DNA from 3 places in the Gynuella sp. genome. Region 1 is predicted to be linked to each of the others. Evidence: predicted binding sites of a transcription regulator. Region 1 holds the regulator's gene; each other region holds the start of a gene.
What was found. Region 1 encodes sigma-54, which starts transcription at its own class of promoters, with help from an activator protein. Its sites were predicted from a motif close to TGGCACNNNNNTTGCTNT; they were not measured.
Positions count from the first base shown of each region.

Region 2: ACQY6I_RS03550 (CmpA/NrtA family ABC transporter substrate-binding protein) is a predicted target of sigma-54. The motif match lies at 2,655-2,672, and genes of this name have one in related genera.
Region 3: ACQY6I_RS07115 (putative urea ABC transporter substrate-binding protein) is a predicted target of sigma-54. The motif match lies at 2,977-2,994, and genes of this name have one in related genera.

Region 1 is NZ_JBNKSF010000035.1:19,640-25,311, forward strand. It holds gene ACQY6I_RS13250 (MlaC/ttg2D family ABC transporter substrate-binding protein) at 1-553, opposite strand, end outside; gene ACQY6I_RS13255 (calcium/sodium antiporter) at 742-1,698, shown strand; gene lptC (LPS export ABC transporter periplasmic protein LptC) at 1,712-2,275, shown strand; gene lptA (lipopolysaccharide transport periplasmic protein LptA) at 2,259-2,759, shown strand; gene lptB (LPS export ABC transporter ATP-binding protein) at 2,756-3,481, shown strand; gene ACQY6I_RS13275 (RNA polymerase factor sigma-54) at 3,511-5,046, shown strand; gene hpf (ribosome hibernation-promoting factor, HPF/YfiA family) at 5,236-5,535, shown strand; gene ptsN (PTS IIA-like nitrogen regulatory protein PtsN) at 5,562-5,672, shown strand, end outside.
Region 2 is NZ_JBNKSF010000009.1:14,789-20,460, forward strand. It holds gene ACQY6I_RS03540 (hypothetical protein) at 1-1,677, opposite strand, end outside; gene ACQY6I_RS03545 (hypothetical protein) at 2,103-2,435, opposite strand; gene ACQY6I_RS03550 (CmpA/NrtA family ABC transporter substrate-binding protein) at 2,802-4,172, shown strand; gene ACQY6I_RS03555 (ABC transporter permease) at 4,316-5,248, shown strand; gene ACQY6I_RS03560 (ABC transporter ATP-binding protein) at 5,422-5,672, shown strand, end outside.
Region 3 is NZ_JBNKSF010000018.1:26,712-32,383, reverse strand. It holds gene ACQY6I_RS07125 (ABC transporter ATP-binding protein) at 1-802, opposite strand, end outside; gene ACQY6I_RS07120 (ABC transporter permease) at 799-1,617, opposite strand; gene ACQY6I_RS07115 (putative urea ABC transporter substrate-binding protein) at 1,705-2,757, opposite strand; guanidine-I (ykkC/yxkD leader) riboswitch at 2,820-2,927, opposite strand; partial or broken gene ACQY6I_RS07110 (IS110 family transposase) at 3,491-3,732, shown strand; gene ACQY6I_RS07105 (LysE family translocator) at 4,211-4,819, shown strand; gene ACQY6I_RS07100 (Rrf2 family transcriptional regulator) at 5,293-5,672, opposite strand, start outside.

The sequences.
Region 1 (5,672 bases):
CAAACCGATTACGAAACGTTACGCCGATATTCACACCGTTAAATGTTACATTCTGCATGGCCCAGCCATTGCGTTTTTTCGAATAGTACATGGACTGAACCACTGGATAGTGAGTTCCGGATTTATCCACTACCTCGAGGTAAACCCGAGTGTTTTTGAATGTATCTTTTTTATCATCTTTGGAAGGTACAATTTCAAAACTCAACCCTTTAAAGCTTTTGATACCCAAAGCATAAGTACTCAGGAGACTGGTTTTAAAGACTTTAAGAAATCGTCGTTTTTGCTCTATGGTTGCTGATGACAGGTATTTTCCCATCACCCGACCGGCAATCAGTTCATATCCCACCACGGGTTCCAGCAATGTCTGCATATTCTGCAAATACTCTGCTGAATTGTCCTGATCTCCATATTTTTCGATTAGAACCAGTATTTGATCCAGGCTTTCTTTAACAGTCTCTTTGGCTGTCTTATCCGGCGTCAATGCATAAACCGAATTGGAAATCAAAAACAGAAAGCTGATCAGCACAAACCGTGTTAACGCAACTACTCTCATGTTAGCTTTAACCCATTGCCACTAATAACAGGCGGGACTCTAACACCGCAGATGGCAGCGAATACAGTATAAACGTGGAGTGGTTGTGACAATATTCAGTAAACATTCATATCACCACAAAATGTTTTGCAATTAGTCTGCCAAGCGATTTTAATTGGCCGCCACTACTTATCAGTTAAGGAAACAATATGCTTCTATGGCCCTGTATCGCTTTAGCAGCGGGCTTGATCCTCTTAGTTTGGAGTTCGGACAAATTCGTCGCTGGCGCAGCAGCCATTGCCCATAATCTGGGTATGTCACATATTCTGATTGGTGTCACAATTGTTTCCATGGGAACGTCTGCACCAGAAATACTGGTTTCAACCAACGCAGCTCTGGACAACGCTCTTAATCTATCCCTGGGGAATGCCCTGGGCTCCAATATTGCCAATATTGGCCTCGTTCTGGGAATTACTGCACTGATTGCCCCAATACCCGTTTCTGCCCGGGTCATGAAAATTGAGAACCTGATCGTACTATTAGTTTCGCTGGCGACCGGTTTTATTTTTTATGACTCATTTCTGAGTCGCGGAGAGGGTGTCATTCTGCTTGTGGGGCTCGTCTTGTTTTTATTGTGGGTGTTTTATGACCATAAGAAGTCTCAGGACGATGACTTTGAAGACGAAATCCCAACCGGGATGAATACCAGCAAAGCCGCAATGTGGTTCATTATTGGCCTGAGTGTATTGATGTTTAGTTCCAAAATACTGGTGTGGGGTGCCACCCAAATTGCAATATCACTAAAAATCAGCGAACTCGTCATCGGTGCAACTATTGTCGCAATTGGCACCAGCCTCCCGGAACTGGCGGCCAGTGTGGCCAGTGCCCGCAAAGGCCATCACGATATCGCGATTGGGAATGTGCTTGGATCAAACCTGTTCAATCTTTTGGCTGTTATCGGCATACCAGCGATACTCGCTCCGAATACATTTGCAGCAGACGTATTCTGGCGCGATTATCTTGTCATGATTTTTATGACGGCATTTCTGTCAATCAACCTGGTAATCAAGGGCTCCAGCGGCAAATCTTTAGGGCGAATTTTTGCATTAATGGCATTAATTGCATACGGTGGTTATTTATTTCTCAACTATCAGTCTCTGACCTGACCAGGGCTAAATAATGGCAGCCAAAAAGTCGCATCGACCAGTGTTGCTGGTCCCACTACTTATCGCCACAGTTGGCTATTTCTGGGTATCCCAAAAAGACATTAGCATCACTGAAGACACAGTCTCGGGCACGCCTGTGCAATTATTTGCCAATGATCTGCACAGTCGAAATTTTGATAGCTCAGGACACCTGATTCACGAAATCACGACTCCAGAGCTGGTCATGCCGGGTAAAAATAACGTGATCCTGATCAGTACCCCCAATATCGAAGTATTCAACAAAAACGGTCCGGTAAGCCACATCCAAAGCCTTAATGCAATCATTCGCAGTGACGATGACAGTATTGAATTGAATGGTCAGGTTGAAGTCAGACAGATTGGCGGACCGAACTTAGCAGTATTACTTACAAACCAACTTATATACAATTATCAGACCAAATATGCCTACACTGAAGAGCCTGTTACAATGAAAGATCAATTCGGAGTAATGACAGCAGTGGGAATGGAAATAGACGTACAACAAGAAACGGTCAGATTCAATTCAGATGTTGAAGCACAATATGAAGTCATTCACTAATACCTGTACCTTTCTAATCATGCTAGTGAGCCTGGGAATTTGTACTCCAGCCGTTGCCCTGCCAGACGACACCAAACAACCCATCAAAGTCAAAGCCAAACAAAGCGAATACAACAATATCAAAGGTGTTATGACCTACTCAGGACAGGTGGAATTTCAGCAGGGCTCCATCAGACTTTATGCTGACGAGGTGTTTATCTATCTCGTTGATGGCAGTGTTACAAAAATGACGGCTAACGGCAAACCAGCACACTTCAGCCAGCTACTGAAAGCTGAGGACAAACAACCACTGGAAGCTCAGGGCAATTATCTGGAATATAACGTCAATAACGGTGAAATCCTTATAGACGGGGATGCAAAGTTGAACCGCACTGGGAACAATATGTCTGGTGGCAAGATCCGCTACAACGTCAAAGACGGCAGTGGACAGGCAAATGGCGGAGTTGAAATGACGCTTCAGCCAGATGCTCTGGGGGATCAATGACCATTCTATCAGCTAAAAATCTCGCCAAATCCTACGGTCCACGGGAAATCGTGAAAGACGTGTCCCTGGATGTGGGGATAGGCGAAGTTGTCGGCCTGCTTGGCCCCAATGGAGCTGGTAAAACAACCTGTTTTTATATGATTGTCGGCCTGGTACCTGCAGATCGGGGGCAGGTATATGTCGATCAACAAAATATTACCGGCCTGCCAATGCACGGCAGAGCCAAAAAAGGTATCGGTTATCTGCCTCAGGAAGCCAGTGTATTCAGAAAGCTTAGCGTGGAACATAACCTGATGGCCATTCTGGAGATCCGAAAGGAGCTATCCGGTCAACAACGCAGGCAGGAACTCGAAAAACTGTTGAACGAATTCAATATTCAACATGTTCGCAAAAGTCTCGGAATGGCTTTATCTGGGGGAGAGCGTCGCCGAGTGGAAATCGCCAGAGCTCTGGCTATGGAACCCAAATTCATATTACTGGATGAACCATTTGCCGGGGTTGATCCAATTTCTGTCAGTGACATCAAGGAAATAGTGACACACTTGAAAAATCGCGGTATCGGCGTATTGATTACAGACCATAACGTACGCGAGACATTGGATATCTGTGAACGTGCCTACATAGTAGGTAATGGACATATTATTGCCGAAGGCAACGCAGAACAGATACTAGCCAATCAGAAAGTACGTGAAACCTATCTGGGCGATAATTTCCGCCTGTAAGATATGCAAATTTGAGAACCAATGAGTATATGAAGACTTCTCTACAACTCAAAATGGGTCAACATCTGACCATGACCCCCCAGTTGCAACAGGCCATTAAGCTGTTACAACTGTCCACATTGGATCTGCAACAGGAGATTCAGCAGGCATTGGATTCCAATCCCATGCTCGAAGTTGAAGAGGATAGCGAAGGACATCAGGATAATCATGAAAACGGTGTGTTAAAACACGATACAGCCAAAGAAAACGGCGCAACCGATTTCAGCGAAGCCCCCAAAGAAAACAACGGTAATAATGAAACCGAAGTCCGGGAAATAGACCAGGAATGGGGTGAAAATATCCCTGACGACCTTGCTGTGGACAGCTCCTGGGATGATGTCTATCAACATGCCCCAACGGGTCTGTCAGCTCCTGCATCCGATGATGACAATTTTTACGAAAATCAGAATTCAACCACTGACAGCCTGGAAGAACATTTGCGCTGGCAGCTGAATCTGACACCAATGTCTGACCGGGATCGCGCCATCGCATTTGCCATTCTTGACTGTATCAACGCTGATGGCTATTTAAATACGGATTGGCAAGAGCTGGTCGACTCACTGCAACAGGATATCGGCACAGAGGAAGATCCTCTGGATGTGGAAGAAGTGGATGCAGTATTACACAGACTGCAAATGTTTGATCCGGTAGGAGTATGCAGCCGTGACCTGCGCGACTGTCTGCTGGCACAACTAAAACAGCTACCGGAAACGACCCCGGCACTCAAAGAAACCATTCAACTGGTTGACCAGTATCTCAACCTGCTCGGTAGTAAGGACTACGCTACGATCATGCGTCGTATGAAAATCAAGGAAGATCAACTTAAAGATGTGATTGGCTTGATTCAGCAGCTGAACCCACGTCCGGGGGAACAAATTGCCCCGCTACAACCAGAGTATGTCATTCCTGACGTCATTGTGAGCAAAGACATAGAAAACCAGCGCTGGAAGGTAGAACTAAACCCGGAAATTGCACCCCGCTTAAGAGTCAATGCCAGCTATGCCTCCATGGTTAAGCGCGCAGATAGCAGCGATGACAACACTTACCTTCGTGACAACCTTCAGGAAGCAAGGTGGTTCATCAAGAGCCTGCAAAGCCGTAACGAAACCCTTCTGAAGGTGGCCACCAAAATCGTCGAACACCAACTTGGTTTTTTTGAATATGGTGAAGAAGCCATGAAGCCATTGGTACTGCATGATATTGCCGAAGCTGTGGATATGCATGAGTCCACCATTTCCAGGGTGACTACTCAGAAATATATGCATACTCCGAGAGGCATCTTTGAGCTGAAGTTCTTCTTTTCCAGCCACGTCAGTACCAGCTCAGGGGGAGAGTGCTCCTCTACCGCAATCCGTGCAATCATCAAAAAGCTGGTTGCATCAGAGAACCCTAAAAAGCCGTTGAGTGACAGTAAAATCGCTACGATGCTGGGAGATCAGGGAATTCAGGTAGCACGTAGAACAATCGCAAAATATCGGGAGGCGTTAAATATTCCCCCCTCAAATGAACGTAAACAACTGGTTTAGCTAAACAAGAATACATGTCAATCAGACTGTAAAAAAAAATGTAATGAGTGGTAAGGTCTAGGGAAATTCACTACCCAGATCAAGCATTTATCTACAACACAAGCTATTCTTAACAATAAGCCGGAACGCAGTTCCGGCCCCATAAAGATAAGTGGATGCCAAACATCCAAATAAACTGAGGAGAAGCCTATGCAAATCAATATCAGTGGCCATCACCTGGAAATCACCGATCCTCTCAAAGATTACGTCAAAAACCGTATAGAAAAACTGGAAAAACATCACGATCAGATCAGTAATGTTCAAGTTACCTTGTCTGTCGAAAAGTCCCGACAAAAAGCGGAGGCGCAAATTAATATACCAGGCACACAAATCCATGCAGATGCCACCCATGATGACCTCTACGCTGCTATTGATCTGATGCACGACAAACTTGACCGACAATTGCTGAAACATAAGGAAAAACATGTTAACCGGCAACATGGCCACTAATTTAAAAGCAGGTTTCTTTAATACTCATGCTTAAACAAATCCTACAACCCGGCTACATCTTTACAGATGTGGCCGCTACCAGTAAAAAGAAAGCATTACAGGATATCGCCGAGATGATCAGCCAGCTTGTGCCGGAA
Region 2 (5,672 bases), on a different contig from region 1:
CATCTGATTAGCACGACGCAGATACCATAAGTCAAACACATAATGGATACCAAGATCGGGATACGCCACCATAAACTGCACATCATCATTCAGCAGCCGTGTATAGGAACGCTGATTCACACAGGTACTCAGTTGAGAGGGACTGGTTTGTGCAGCAATCTGTATCCACCGCTCGTGACTGTTTCTCGGTGACTCACTACCACATCCAGGACCATCCACAATTACGATACCATCATCATTACCGGAGCTGCCGTCAGAGTCATCTCCACCATCGGTATCACTGGGGGATAAAATAATATCCTGATTTATGATTTGCAGCGGTAACGCCGTGAGCTGAACATTGGTAGCCCGACTACCTGCCTCAACACGGATACTGTATTCACCCTGCTGAACATTCGTTTTGATAAACCCTGGGGTTGAAAGAACAGACCCATTGGTTAACCCGATGGACTCCCCGTTGATAAAGACCTCGGCACCGGCCACACTATCCAGCTTTCCATCGTTACTCTGCAGAACATTGATTGCCAGTGTTGCCAACAAATGACCGCTGACAACATAACTGTTTTGCAACTCAAGCGGACAGGTAAACTGATTATTAGTACTTTGCAGATTGATCACACCGGTACAACTGGTCAGCAATTGATCTTCTTCAGCTTTACTCTGGTCAATGAAATCCAGGTTAATTACCAATTGATCCTGATTTTCCAGACCAATATCCAAAGTGGTTGCGGCAAAATACTGGCCGCCTTCCTGCTGAATATCCAGCAATTGCTCCACGAATACAGAACCATTGAGCTTCAGATACGCTTTCAGCGTTTCCAGTGCATCAACACTATCCACAATAGCATTCGGAATATTGATCCTGAAGAGGCCTGTATCCGGATTACCCTCACTTAACGCTAATGACACATCCGCCTGCAGTGGGACAATATCAAACGAAATGTTCTCGCTGTTAACCAGCTGCACTGTTTCCTGCGTATCCAGCGTATGTCCGATCAGCATATTGCCGTCATAGAAATTCACCTGAATACGGTATTCACCATCAGGAAGAGAAAGTACCGCATCGCTCAGGCCTGTTTCCGAGTTTACCGAGAAAATCTCCTCATCAGCGCCATCAATGGAAATACCTATACGTGGTTCAGTCAGATCAATCGCTAAAAGATCCGCCTGATCAATTCTAAGCTTTATATCAGCCATCGTATCGAGTAACTGCACATCGGAAATCGTATTACCAATAAGCGGTTTGATCGTCATATTAACAGCCTGTTCATCACCGTCTTCCAGCAGGATATTTTCTGCGCTGCCGGCATATTGATGACCATTACCTTCTAACAACAAACTAAAATGATAGGTTCCCGGTACCAACGAAATATTCTTTTGCGATACCGCTTTACCGTCCGCATCGACACGAATGTACCAATAAAACTCCTGCTGGTTACCGGTTTCTGCATTAGTCACCAACAATGTCCCGCTATAATAGTCCCCATCCACAAGTGTGGAGCGTGGCGTTGACTTTGCAGATATACTGGTTGATGTACGTTGTAGAAACAGTGCAGTCATATTGGGGTTAACCGTAATACCTTTGACGGTTTTATCGGGCTCCTGAACCTGAGATGTATCGGTACTTTGAAGACCGCTTTCACCACCACAGGCACTTAGTATCAAAATTGCAAGCACGGAAAGACACCTGCACATAAACATCAGATTTAAGTTCGGCATATTTTTAATTCCCTTGTGATCGAACACGCTACAGTTCATTTAACTGAATTTTCTGTGCGAAAAACTTACGCAAAATAACCATCGGCAGATCACAAATTTACTTTAAAAATAGGTTTCCTTTTTGCCTAATTGGATAGTTTTGGATAGTTTTTTTTGAGAGATAAAGACCAGAGAGGAGAATGGTTTTACAAAAAAGAGAACATCAAACATGAAGACATGCATCTTAGGATAATGACACCAGGAATAGATTTGCTCTGTCCTGCTTGCCAAGCACCCCAGTATCAGCAGTACCGTGCGCATAGCAATGGGTTATTCCCAAAGCAACAGACTTGACAAGATTCTCACCACACCCATTTGCAGCGCCGTTAATTGTTCAAAAGCCTCTAAAAATCTTTTGAGCCATGCTGTTTTAACTCCGTCAGAATTTCCCGTAATGCATCTTCTCCCTTATTAGTGAGGATACGGGTATTGATCACACAACTCTCTGACTCCTCAATTTCAAGACAGAGGTGACGAATATTCTCCAAGTATTCATCATAGTGAATGGGCACCGCCAAAAACACATGCCAGTCATTAAGAGAGGCTTTGCGCGCTAACATCAGTTCCAACAGTCTTTCAACGTTTTCCTGGGATATTCGGTATACTGGCCGTTTGAGCAGCATAAAACCTATAAAAATTGCCGCCATCACTATTACCGTCAATAGTATCAACCCCATTCTCTAATCTCCCCAGCATACCCATTTAGAGGTACTTCAATCGGATTATGCCATGTCTTCATATTGTTTTGTCCTGTTGCAGCGATTTTAGTTTTGACCTAACAACTGACAACAGACTGACCGCAATTTTGCACTGATTTCTTTCAAAGCTGAATTTTTCCTATCACTTGTTTGTGCAGATCCCGCTCAAAAGACCTTTTTTTGGCTTTTTTTCGAATATGGCATAAGCGATGCACCCATGACCTATGAATTAGATCGCACACTGAGGACGTCTGTCTGTCCTATCCAGTTGTACAACAGCATCGGTTTTCAGATTGTGCAACATTCAAATTTACCAAAATCACCGTCGTTTGGAGAACTCCTACCATGCAAGTTGTTAGTAAGTTCAAGCAGTTATTTCTGGGTACGATATGTTTATCGACTATTATCTGCAGCCAGGTATATGCCGAAACAGGTGAGCCGGAAAAAGAAGACCTTAAGTTCGGTTTTATCAAACTGACCGACATGGCCCCCCTCGCCATTGCTTATGAAAAAGGCTATTTCGAGGACGAAGGACTTTATGTCACACTTGAAGCTCAGGCCAATTGGAAAGTACTGCTGGACCGTGTGATTGATGGCCAACTTGATGGGGCCCACATGTTAGCAGGACAACCACTTGGTGCCACCATCGGTTTTGGCACCCAAGCGGATATCATTACAGCATTCAGTATGGATTTGAATGGTAACGGCATTACCGTTTCGAATACTGTATGGGAAAAAATGAAGCAGCATGTGCCTATGAAAAACGGCTTGCCGGTTCATCCGATTAAAGCAGACTATCTAAAGCCTGTGGTAGAAGAATACAAAGCCGAAGGAAAGCCATTTAATATGGGCATGGTATTCCCGGTTTCCACCCATAACTATGAACTACGCTACTGGCTGGCCGCCGGTGGTATCAATCCTGGATATTATGCGCCTCTGAACGGTGACACTTCAGGCACCCTTAAGGCAGATGCATTTCTGTCCGTTACCCCTCCCCCTCAAATGCCCGCAACATTGGAAGCCGGAACTATCTATGGTTACTGTGTCGGGGAACCCTGGAATCAGCAGGCCGTCTTTAAAGGTATCGGTGTACCTGTCATTACCGATTATGAAATATGGAAAGACAATCCGGAAAAAGTATTTGGTGTCAGCCAGGAGTGGTCGGACAAATATCCCAACACTCATATTCATGTAGTCAAAGCCCTGATCCGGGCAGCCAAATGGTTGGATGAGAATAACAATGCCAATCGCAAGGAAGCTGTGGACATCCTGTCAAAACCTTATTATGTCGGCGCTGATGCCAACGTCATTGCCAACTCCATGACCGGTACATTCGAATATGAAAAAGGTGACAAACGGGAAGTCCCAGACTTTAACGTCTTTTTTCGCTATCACGCGACCTACCCTTACTACTCCGACGCAGTCTGGTATCTGACCCAGATGCGCCGCTGGGGACAGATTCCAGAATACAAACCAGACAGTTGGTACACAGATATTGCCAAAAAAGTCTATCGTCCGGACATTTATGCCCAGGCAGCCAAGGACCTCATCGAAGAAGGCAAAATGAGTGCAACAGATTTTCCTGACTTTGAGACTGAAACCGGGTTCAAACCGCCTCATCAGGAATTTATTGATAGTGTTATGTATGACGGCACTCAACCCAATGCCTATATTGACAGCTTCGCAATTGGCCTGAAAGCCAAAGATAAGATCTGAACACACACCGAAATATAGCAACATGCCAGCCGGCTCAGAAGAGTCGGCAGTTCTACAAAGGTCATCCATTTATGAACAGAGTCAACACAGACAGACACCCAATCACTCTCCTGTTAAATTTGTTCAAACACGCAAACAACAGCATGTCACTGGTTAGCCTGCTCCGTAAGGTCGGGCTACCCGCTGGAGGAATCCTGCTGTTTTTATTTTTCTGGAGTGTTGCTGCACAGAATATTGATACCTCTCTGGGAAAATTTCCGGGACCGACTGAGGTGTTCGAGCAGGCAAATCGCCTCGTTGCAGAACACCAGGCAGAACGATTGCGGGAAACAAAGTTTTATCAACGGCAACAACAACGCAATGCCAACAAGCTTGCCAAAGATCCGACGGCCACGGTGAAAATTCGTCCCTACACCGGATCACCCACTTATTTTGATCAGATACAAACCAGCCTGATAACTGTACTCAGTGGTTTTATCCTGGCATCACTGATCGCCATTCCACTGGGTATCATCATTGGCCTAAGCAAAAGCATTAACGCTGCACTGGCACCAGTCATCCAAATATTTAAACCGGTTTCTCCATTAGCATGGTTGCCTCTGGTCACAATGGTAGTCAGTGCGGTGTACGTGACCGATGACCCTTTGTTTGCCAAATCGTTTTTAAACTCTATGTTTACCGTGACATTATGTAGCCTTTGGCCAACTTTGATAAATACCTCTGTTGGTGTCGCCAACGTAAGCCCTGACCTGATCAATGTCAGTAAGGTGCTCAGACTTAGCTGGCTAACGCACACTCTGAAAATCGTACTGCCCTCGTCTATTCCCATGATTTTTACCGGATTGCGTCTATCCCTGAGTATCGCCTGGATGGTACTGATTGCTGCAGAGATGCTTGCTCAGAACCCAGGTCTTGGAAAGTTTGTCTGGGATGAGTTTCAGAATGGCAGCTCAAATTCACTTGGCAGAATCATGGTAGCAGTACTGACGATTGGCTTTATAGGTTTTCTGCTGGACCGGGCCATGTTGTTAATTCAACAGCGCGTCAATTGGGACAGACATGCCGACATCCGCTAGTGGACACTCGGCTCTCGAGGCTAAAAACAGTGAAGACAAATTCACCGAACCAGAAATTGCGGCACGGTTGGTATATAGCTCAAGTTTCAAATAAGCCAAGCTCAACTGACTCGCGTCGACGCAGTCATTATTCAAAGGGTTCTTAACAGAAAGATCAACCGAAAGGTACGACTATGTCTAAAGCTCATCTAGAACTGACTCAGGTCGGTATTGAATTTCCAACTCCCAAAGGAAGCTTTGTGGCGTTGCAGGATGTTAACTTGAAAATAGCCGAAGGCGAATTTGTTTCGCTGATCGGTCATTCCGGTTGCGGAAAATCCACTGTTTTAAATATCGTGGCCGGCTTGTATCAGGCCACTACCGGTGGCGTGGTGCTAAATGGTCGGGAGGTTAACTCCCCCGGTCCAGAACGTGCCGTGGTCTT
Region 3 (5,672 bases), on a different contig from region 1:
GCACTGGCATGTGGCCCACAGGCAGGTCATAGGTAATTGAAGCGCCATATGCATTGGGTGCGTGAGGGTCATGACGAAGCTTGTCAAATACCCATAATCGGGTGCCAAGATAAAACCCTTCTTTCAAGTCGTGGGTGACCATAAAAATAGTCAATTCATGCTTGCGCCAGAGATCCAATACCAGGGCATGCATGTCAGCCCGAATGCCTGGGTCCAACGCACCGAAAGGCTCATCCAACAGTAAAATCCGTGGTTTACAGATCAGCGCCTGGGCAATGGCAAGGCGCTGCCTCATACCGCCGGATAACTCGTGTGGGTAACGATTCAAAGCATGGCCAAGACCGACCTGCTCCAGCATTTCAGTGGCTTCCTGCTTTGCTACTTTTTTCTGTTTGCCAAACAAATATCCGGTGAGGGAGGATTTTTGGAATCCTTTCGCAGCAATGACGTTTTCTAATACCGTCATATGAGGGAATACAGAATATTGTTGGAACACGATGCCACGGTCTGACCCTGGTTCATTGGGAATCGGTTTGCCATCCAGCAGCAACTCACCTTTGGTGGCAGATTCGATACCCAGAATCATTTTTAAAAACGTGCTTTTACCGCAACCAGAAGCACCGACCAGAGTAATAAACTCGCCTTCCTGTACGCTCACATTCACGCGTTCAAGAATGATATCGTGGCCGTAACTTTTGCTGATGTTGGCAGCCTGAATAATCGGGGTGGCGTTTTTTTTGTTTCCATTGCGTGCTTGATTGCCATTGGAGACATTTGCATCGGCATGAATAGATCCGTTCATACACTGCCCTCCAGGCTCCAGGGAAAGAGTCGGCGATTCAATCGAACCAATAAAAAGTCGATCAAAAAAGCCAACAGAGTAATCCACGCCACATAAGGTAAAATGACATCCATCGACAGGTAACGACGCACCAGAAAAATGCGATACCCTAATCCCTCGGTTGAAGAAATCGCTTCTGCGGCAATCAAAAACAACCAGCCCGACCCTAAAGATAAACGCACTGCGTCAATCAGTTTCGGCATAATCTGTGGCAGCAGAACACGAATCAAAATCTGAGGGGTATTGGCCCCCAGAGTTTGCGCCTTAACCAACTGTTCAGAGGGAATTTCCTGGGTGCGGCGCTGAATATCCCGGGCGATAAACGGCGTAATCCCGATGGCTATCAAGGTCACTTTTGCGGCTTCGCCCAAACCAACCACAATAAATAAGATGGGCAACAGCGCCAAAGGCGGCACCAATGAAATCACCGTTAACAAAGGGGAAAAACTTGCAGTTACAACGGGTAAGGAACCCGTTAGCAAGCCAATCAACAGACCTAATACCGCCGCAATCAGAACACCGGTTCCCAAACGCATCAGACTGCTTAAGGTATCCTGCCAGAACACATAATCCCCCGTGCGACGGCTGGGTTCAAACGCCATACGATAGATAACCTCTCCCATCTGACTGAACGCAGGCAGCATTTTGTCGCTGGGGTTGACCGCCAGGCGGGCATCTGAGCTCACCATATAGATCACCAATAGCAAAACAAACGGCAGCATACCGATAAACACAGCACTGGTTCTGCCTGGTTTTAAATTAATCATTTTTTTCATGTTCAGCCCCGTAGCCTCATGCTTCTGCTTGAGCTTTTATATACAAAGCCAACAGAAGCCAGAGGCCAAATGCATGTTTCGGATTAATTACAACGTTCCGTCGGCAGCCATTTGCATGTAGGTAGAGTTGAACCGCAGCTTGATATTGTTTTTATCACCATACACACCTGTCGGCATTTCAATACCAACAGCACCGGCACTGGGTGCGCCATCGCCTAACAGGCCATGTTCAAACGAAAACTCTGCGACGTGCTTCATGGTGGTGTACAGCTCTTCACTGTTGATCAAATCAAGAGCGGATTGTGGGATGTAAAACATGTGTGTTTTGGCCAGTTGCGCATCATAACCGGCAAGATCCGTTTCTGCGGTCGCCGCCATATAAGAGCGAACTTCTTTGGCGCTGGCACTGTCACCCTGCATCTTATTCATGATTTCATACCAGGCTCCCACCAAGGCTTTGCCAAAAGCAGGATTTTCGTTAAGGGTGTTGGTATTTACGATCATGGTATCCAGAATTTCGCCGGGGATTTTTGATGAATCAAATACATCTGTTGTACTTGGCATCTGTAGAATTTCACTCACAATGGGGTTCCAGGTAACCGCCGCAGTCACTTCGCTGGTACCAAAAACAGAGGCCATATCCGCGTCAGCAGTGTTAACAACATTTACGTCTCTTTCACTCATTCCCACGGAATCCAGCGCACGGGCAAGCAAGTAATGGGACACACTAAACTGCACGAGATTAACATTTTGACCTTTGATATCTTTCAGGCTCTGCTTATCCTTCAAAATAACCGCATCGTTACCATCAGAATAATCGCCAACAATCAGGACAGTACTGTCCACGCCGCTGGCTGCTGGAATCGTTAACGCATCCATATTCGCCATGGTGCAGCCATCAAACTGACCTGCGGTGTATTGATTCATGGATTCAACATAATCATTGATTTGTACGACTTCGATATCGATACCGTATTTGTCGCCCCATTTTTTGATGATGCCCGAATGTTCAGCATACGCCCAGGGCATCCAGCCGGCATAAATAGACCAACAGACTTTAAAGTGATCGGTTGCCAGAACGTTGGCAGATAACAGAACAGAGCAAAGCAGAAGAGTTATTTTTCTTGCAGAGTTTTTCATTAAAGCCACCTTTACAGCTTGTTAGTTACACATGGAGTACCCTTGGCAAATATCGCCATGTGGTCTCCCGGGCTTTTTCCCCGCCGTGTAACCTTGAAACTATCAAGGTCGAAAGCTCTCGGACCAGACACTACAATCTTTATGTAGCCGGAACCCTAGCCTTCTATTGAATCAAATTGTGAAGCTCGACTTTCCAAGGGTACGAACTTAATTCCAAACAACGCACATACCATGCCAATCAATTGAGACTGCAGTATGGACGGGCACGACAGGAATGAATCACAAAAAAACGAAAAAAAGACAATGATTAAAATTGCCCCAATATGGGTCATGACAGAAAAATATACGACAGATTGGGTGCAATCGGCATGAAAAGACCAATCGTTTAGGGAATATAAACGTCGGACTCTTTTTACCTTTAGATACTCTTAGGGGGCCTCTGAAAAATAGGAATAGTTTTGAGCACCACTCGCAACACCGCAATTTACAGGCGTAAATGAGGATGTGAGACTGGGGCTGACAACGTCCTGCGCGAAAATAGGCAATTTTTCAGACGGTATGGACACCACCCTCCCAAAACCGGCATCTAAGTACCATAGTTGAAGTGTCATTATCAACTGATAGGAAGCGCGATGTCATGAAAGAGATTAACGTCATTGATTTGGATTTAGCAAAGAATATTTTTCAGGTATATGGCGTGAATCGACAGGGGGAAGGTACGATAAGCCGCAAACTGACCCGCACACAGATGCATCGATATTTTGCTCAGCTTTCCCCAATCTCATTGGTATGGAAGCGTGTAGCAATAGTTATTACTGGGCACGTGACTTGATGAACTTAGGTCATCAAGTCAAACGGATGAACCCGAAATGTGTAAAGTCTTATGTCAAAGGGAATAAAAATGACTGTCACGATGCCGAAGCGATTTGCGAAGCCGTTCAGCGGCCAACTATGCGCTTCGTTGAAGTGAAGTCACCCGAATCAGGTCGCGATTGCTCTGGCCAATAAGATGGCTCGCATTGCCTGGGTGATCCTGGCTCGAGAGGAACACTACCGTAGCGCAAACGCGTCGTAAACATAAAGGAGAAGCAGTCACACCAGACAATACTCATCCGGTTGCAGAAGCGATGAATGGCGAAACAGGTCGAACCGCAGCAGGTCAAACCCGAGGAACCTCTTGGCACATGATGCCGGTTTTCAAATAAGGCCCTGTTGGCAAACTCCATAGTGGCGGGCGTTATACCCATAGACAGGCCGAATGTAAGAGCGCAACCAAACCTATCAGCTACTTGTGGCTTGGCAAACCGGCGGTGTCCATGTAAGAGGTTCCTTGGGTATGGCAGGGCAAAAAATTATACTTTAGTACGACCAATACTGCCCAGAAGCCGCCGTATCTGTCACTATCATCGTTTCCCGTCGTCATATCCTAATGCAACATCCAAAGGATCATTAAATGAGTATTGAGTTCTTTTTAACTTCACTGATTGTTGTGCTGCTACCTGGCACAGGTGTTATTTATACCCTGGCTACCGGGCTGGGTCAGGGCGCAAAGGCCAGTATTATCGCGGCATTCGGTTGTACCCTGGGTATCGTTCCACACATGGTTGCCAGCATCGTGGGACTCGCGGCTATCCTGCACGCCAGCTCCCAGGTATTCGAGGTCATCAAACTACTTGGCGTTATTTATCTGTTTTATATGGCTTGGAACATATTGCGTGATGGCGGCATGATGACCGTCACTGAAGAGCGCAGTAAGCACAGCACACTGAAAATTATTCGCAACGCCATATTATTGAATTTCCTTAATCCAAAACTGTCACTGTTTTTTCTCGCCTTCCTGCCCCAGTTCATTCCAGCAGGCACTGCCAACCCAACACCTATGTTAGTAGTGCTGGCACTTATTTTTATGCTGCTGACTTTCATTGTTTTTATCGGATACGGTTTATGCGCCTCAATGGCGAGAGACTTGGTTATTTCCCGTCCCAACGTAATGCGCTGGTTCAGGAGAACCTTTGCCGGTGCATTTGCGTTACTGGGATTACGGCTGGCCTTAGGCGAATAAAACAGACTTAACCCGAAAAAGTTGATTTGGTTTTTACTGAGACTGTTATTAATTCTGTGTAACCGGATACCCAAAACTGTTGCGGAACAAAGTAGAATAGTTTTGGGTAATCCGGAAACCTCCCTCAATCGTTCTCTTCTTTCCATACAGGGATGCCATCAAACCACCAGGATGTCCACCCAATATCGCTCCTCGCGCCTAGATTTGAATGAAACTGGCTCTCAGCAGGCCGATGAAATTAGTGTAAACAGGCCCTGATAGCTGCTTCGTTTTTAACTTTGTATAACAACTCAAAGAAGCAGAATAAGCTTGTGGCGCATATTTGTCGGGTCGAGCCCGACAAATTATTAACCTTATTTTATCACTGCACTTTATCTAATGATAAAAATGATAATTCAGCATGAACACTAAATTGGGTGTCAAATTAATCTGACTTAAGGCCAATTGACTCTGATAGTGCCCTGATTAACTGACTATTTCTTATGACAGCCTATCATCGACAACGAGAGCCGCTGGCAATGTTGTTCAAAATCCAGATATAGATCTTGCAAACTAATATTGGCGAAATCATTCAATAAAATAGATTCAATTTTGGTCAGCGATTGACCCAGCGCCTTATTGACCGAAGCCTCAACTGCACAGGTTGGCGATGTATGATCGAAGCCAATAGCAAACAGTTGCGGAGACCCTATCAACTGATAAATGTCCAATAGGGTTATGTCTTTGGGGTCGCGTGTCAGCCGCCATCCTCCGCCGTGGCCCTTCTCTGACTTGACCACACCCGCTTTTCTCAATCCAGACAGTGTTCGTCTGACAACCACTGAGTTGGTATCAAGCATGACTCCGATTTGCT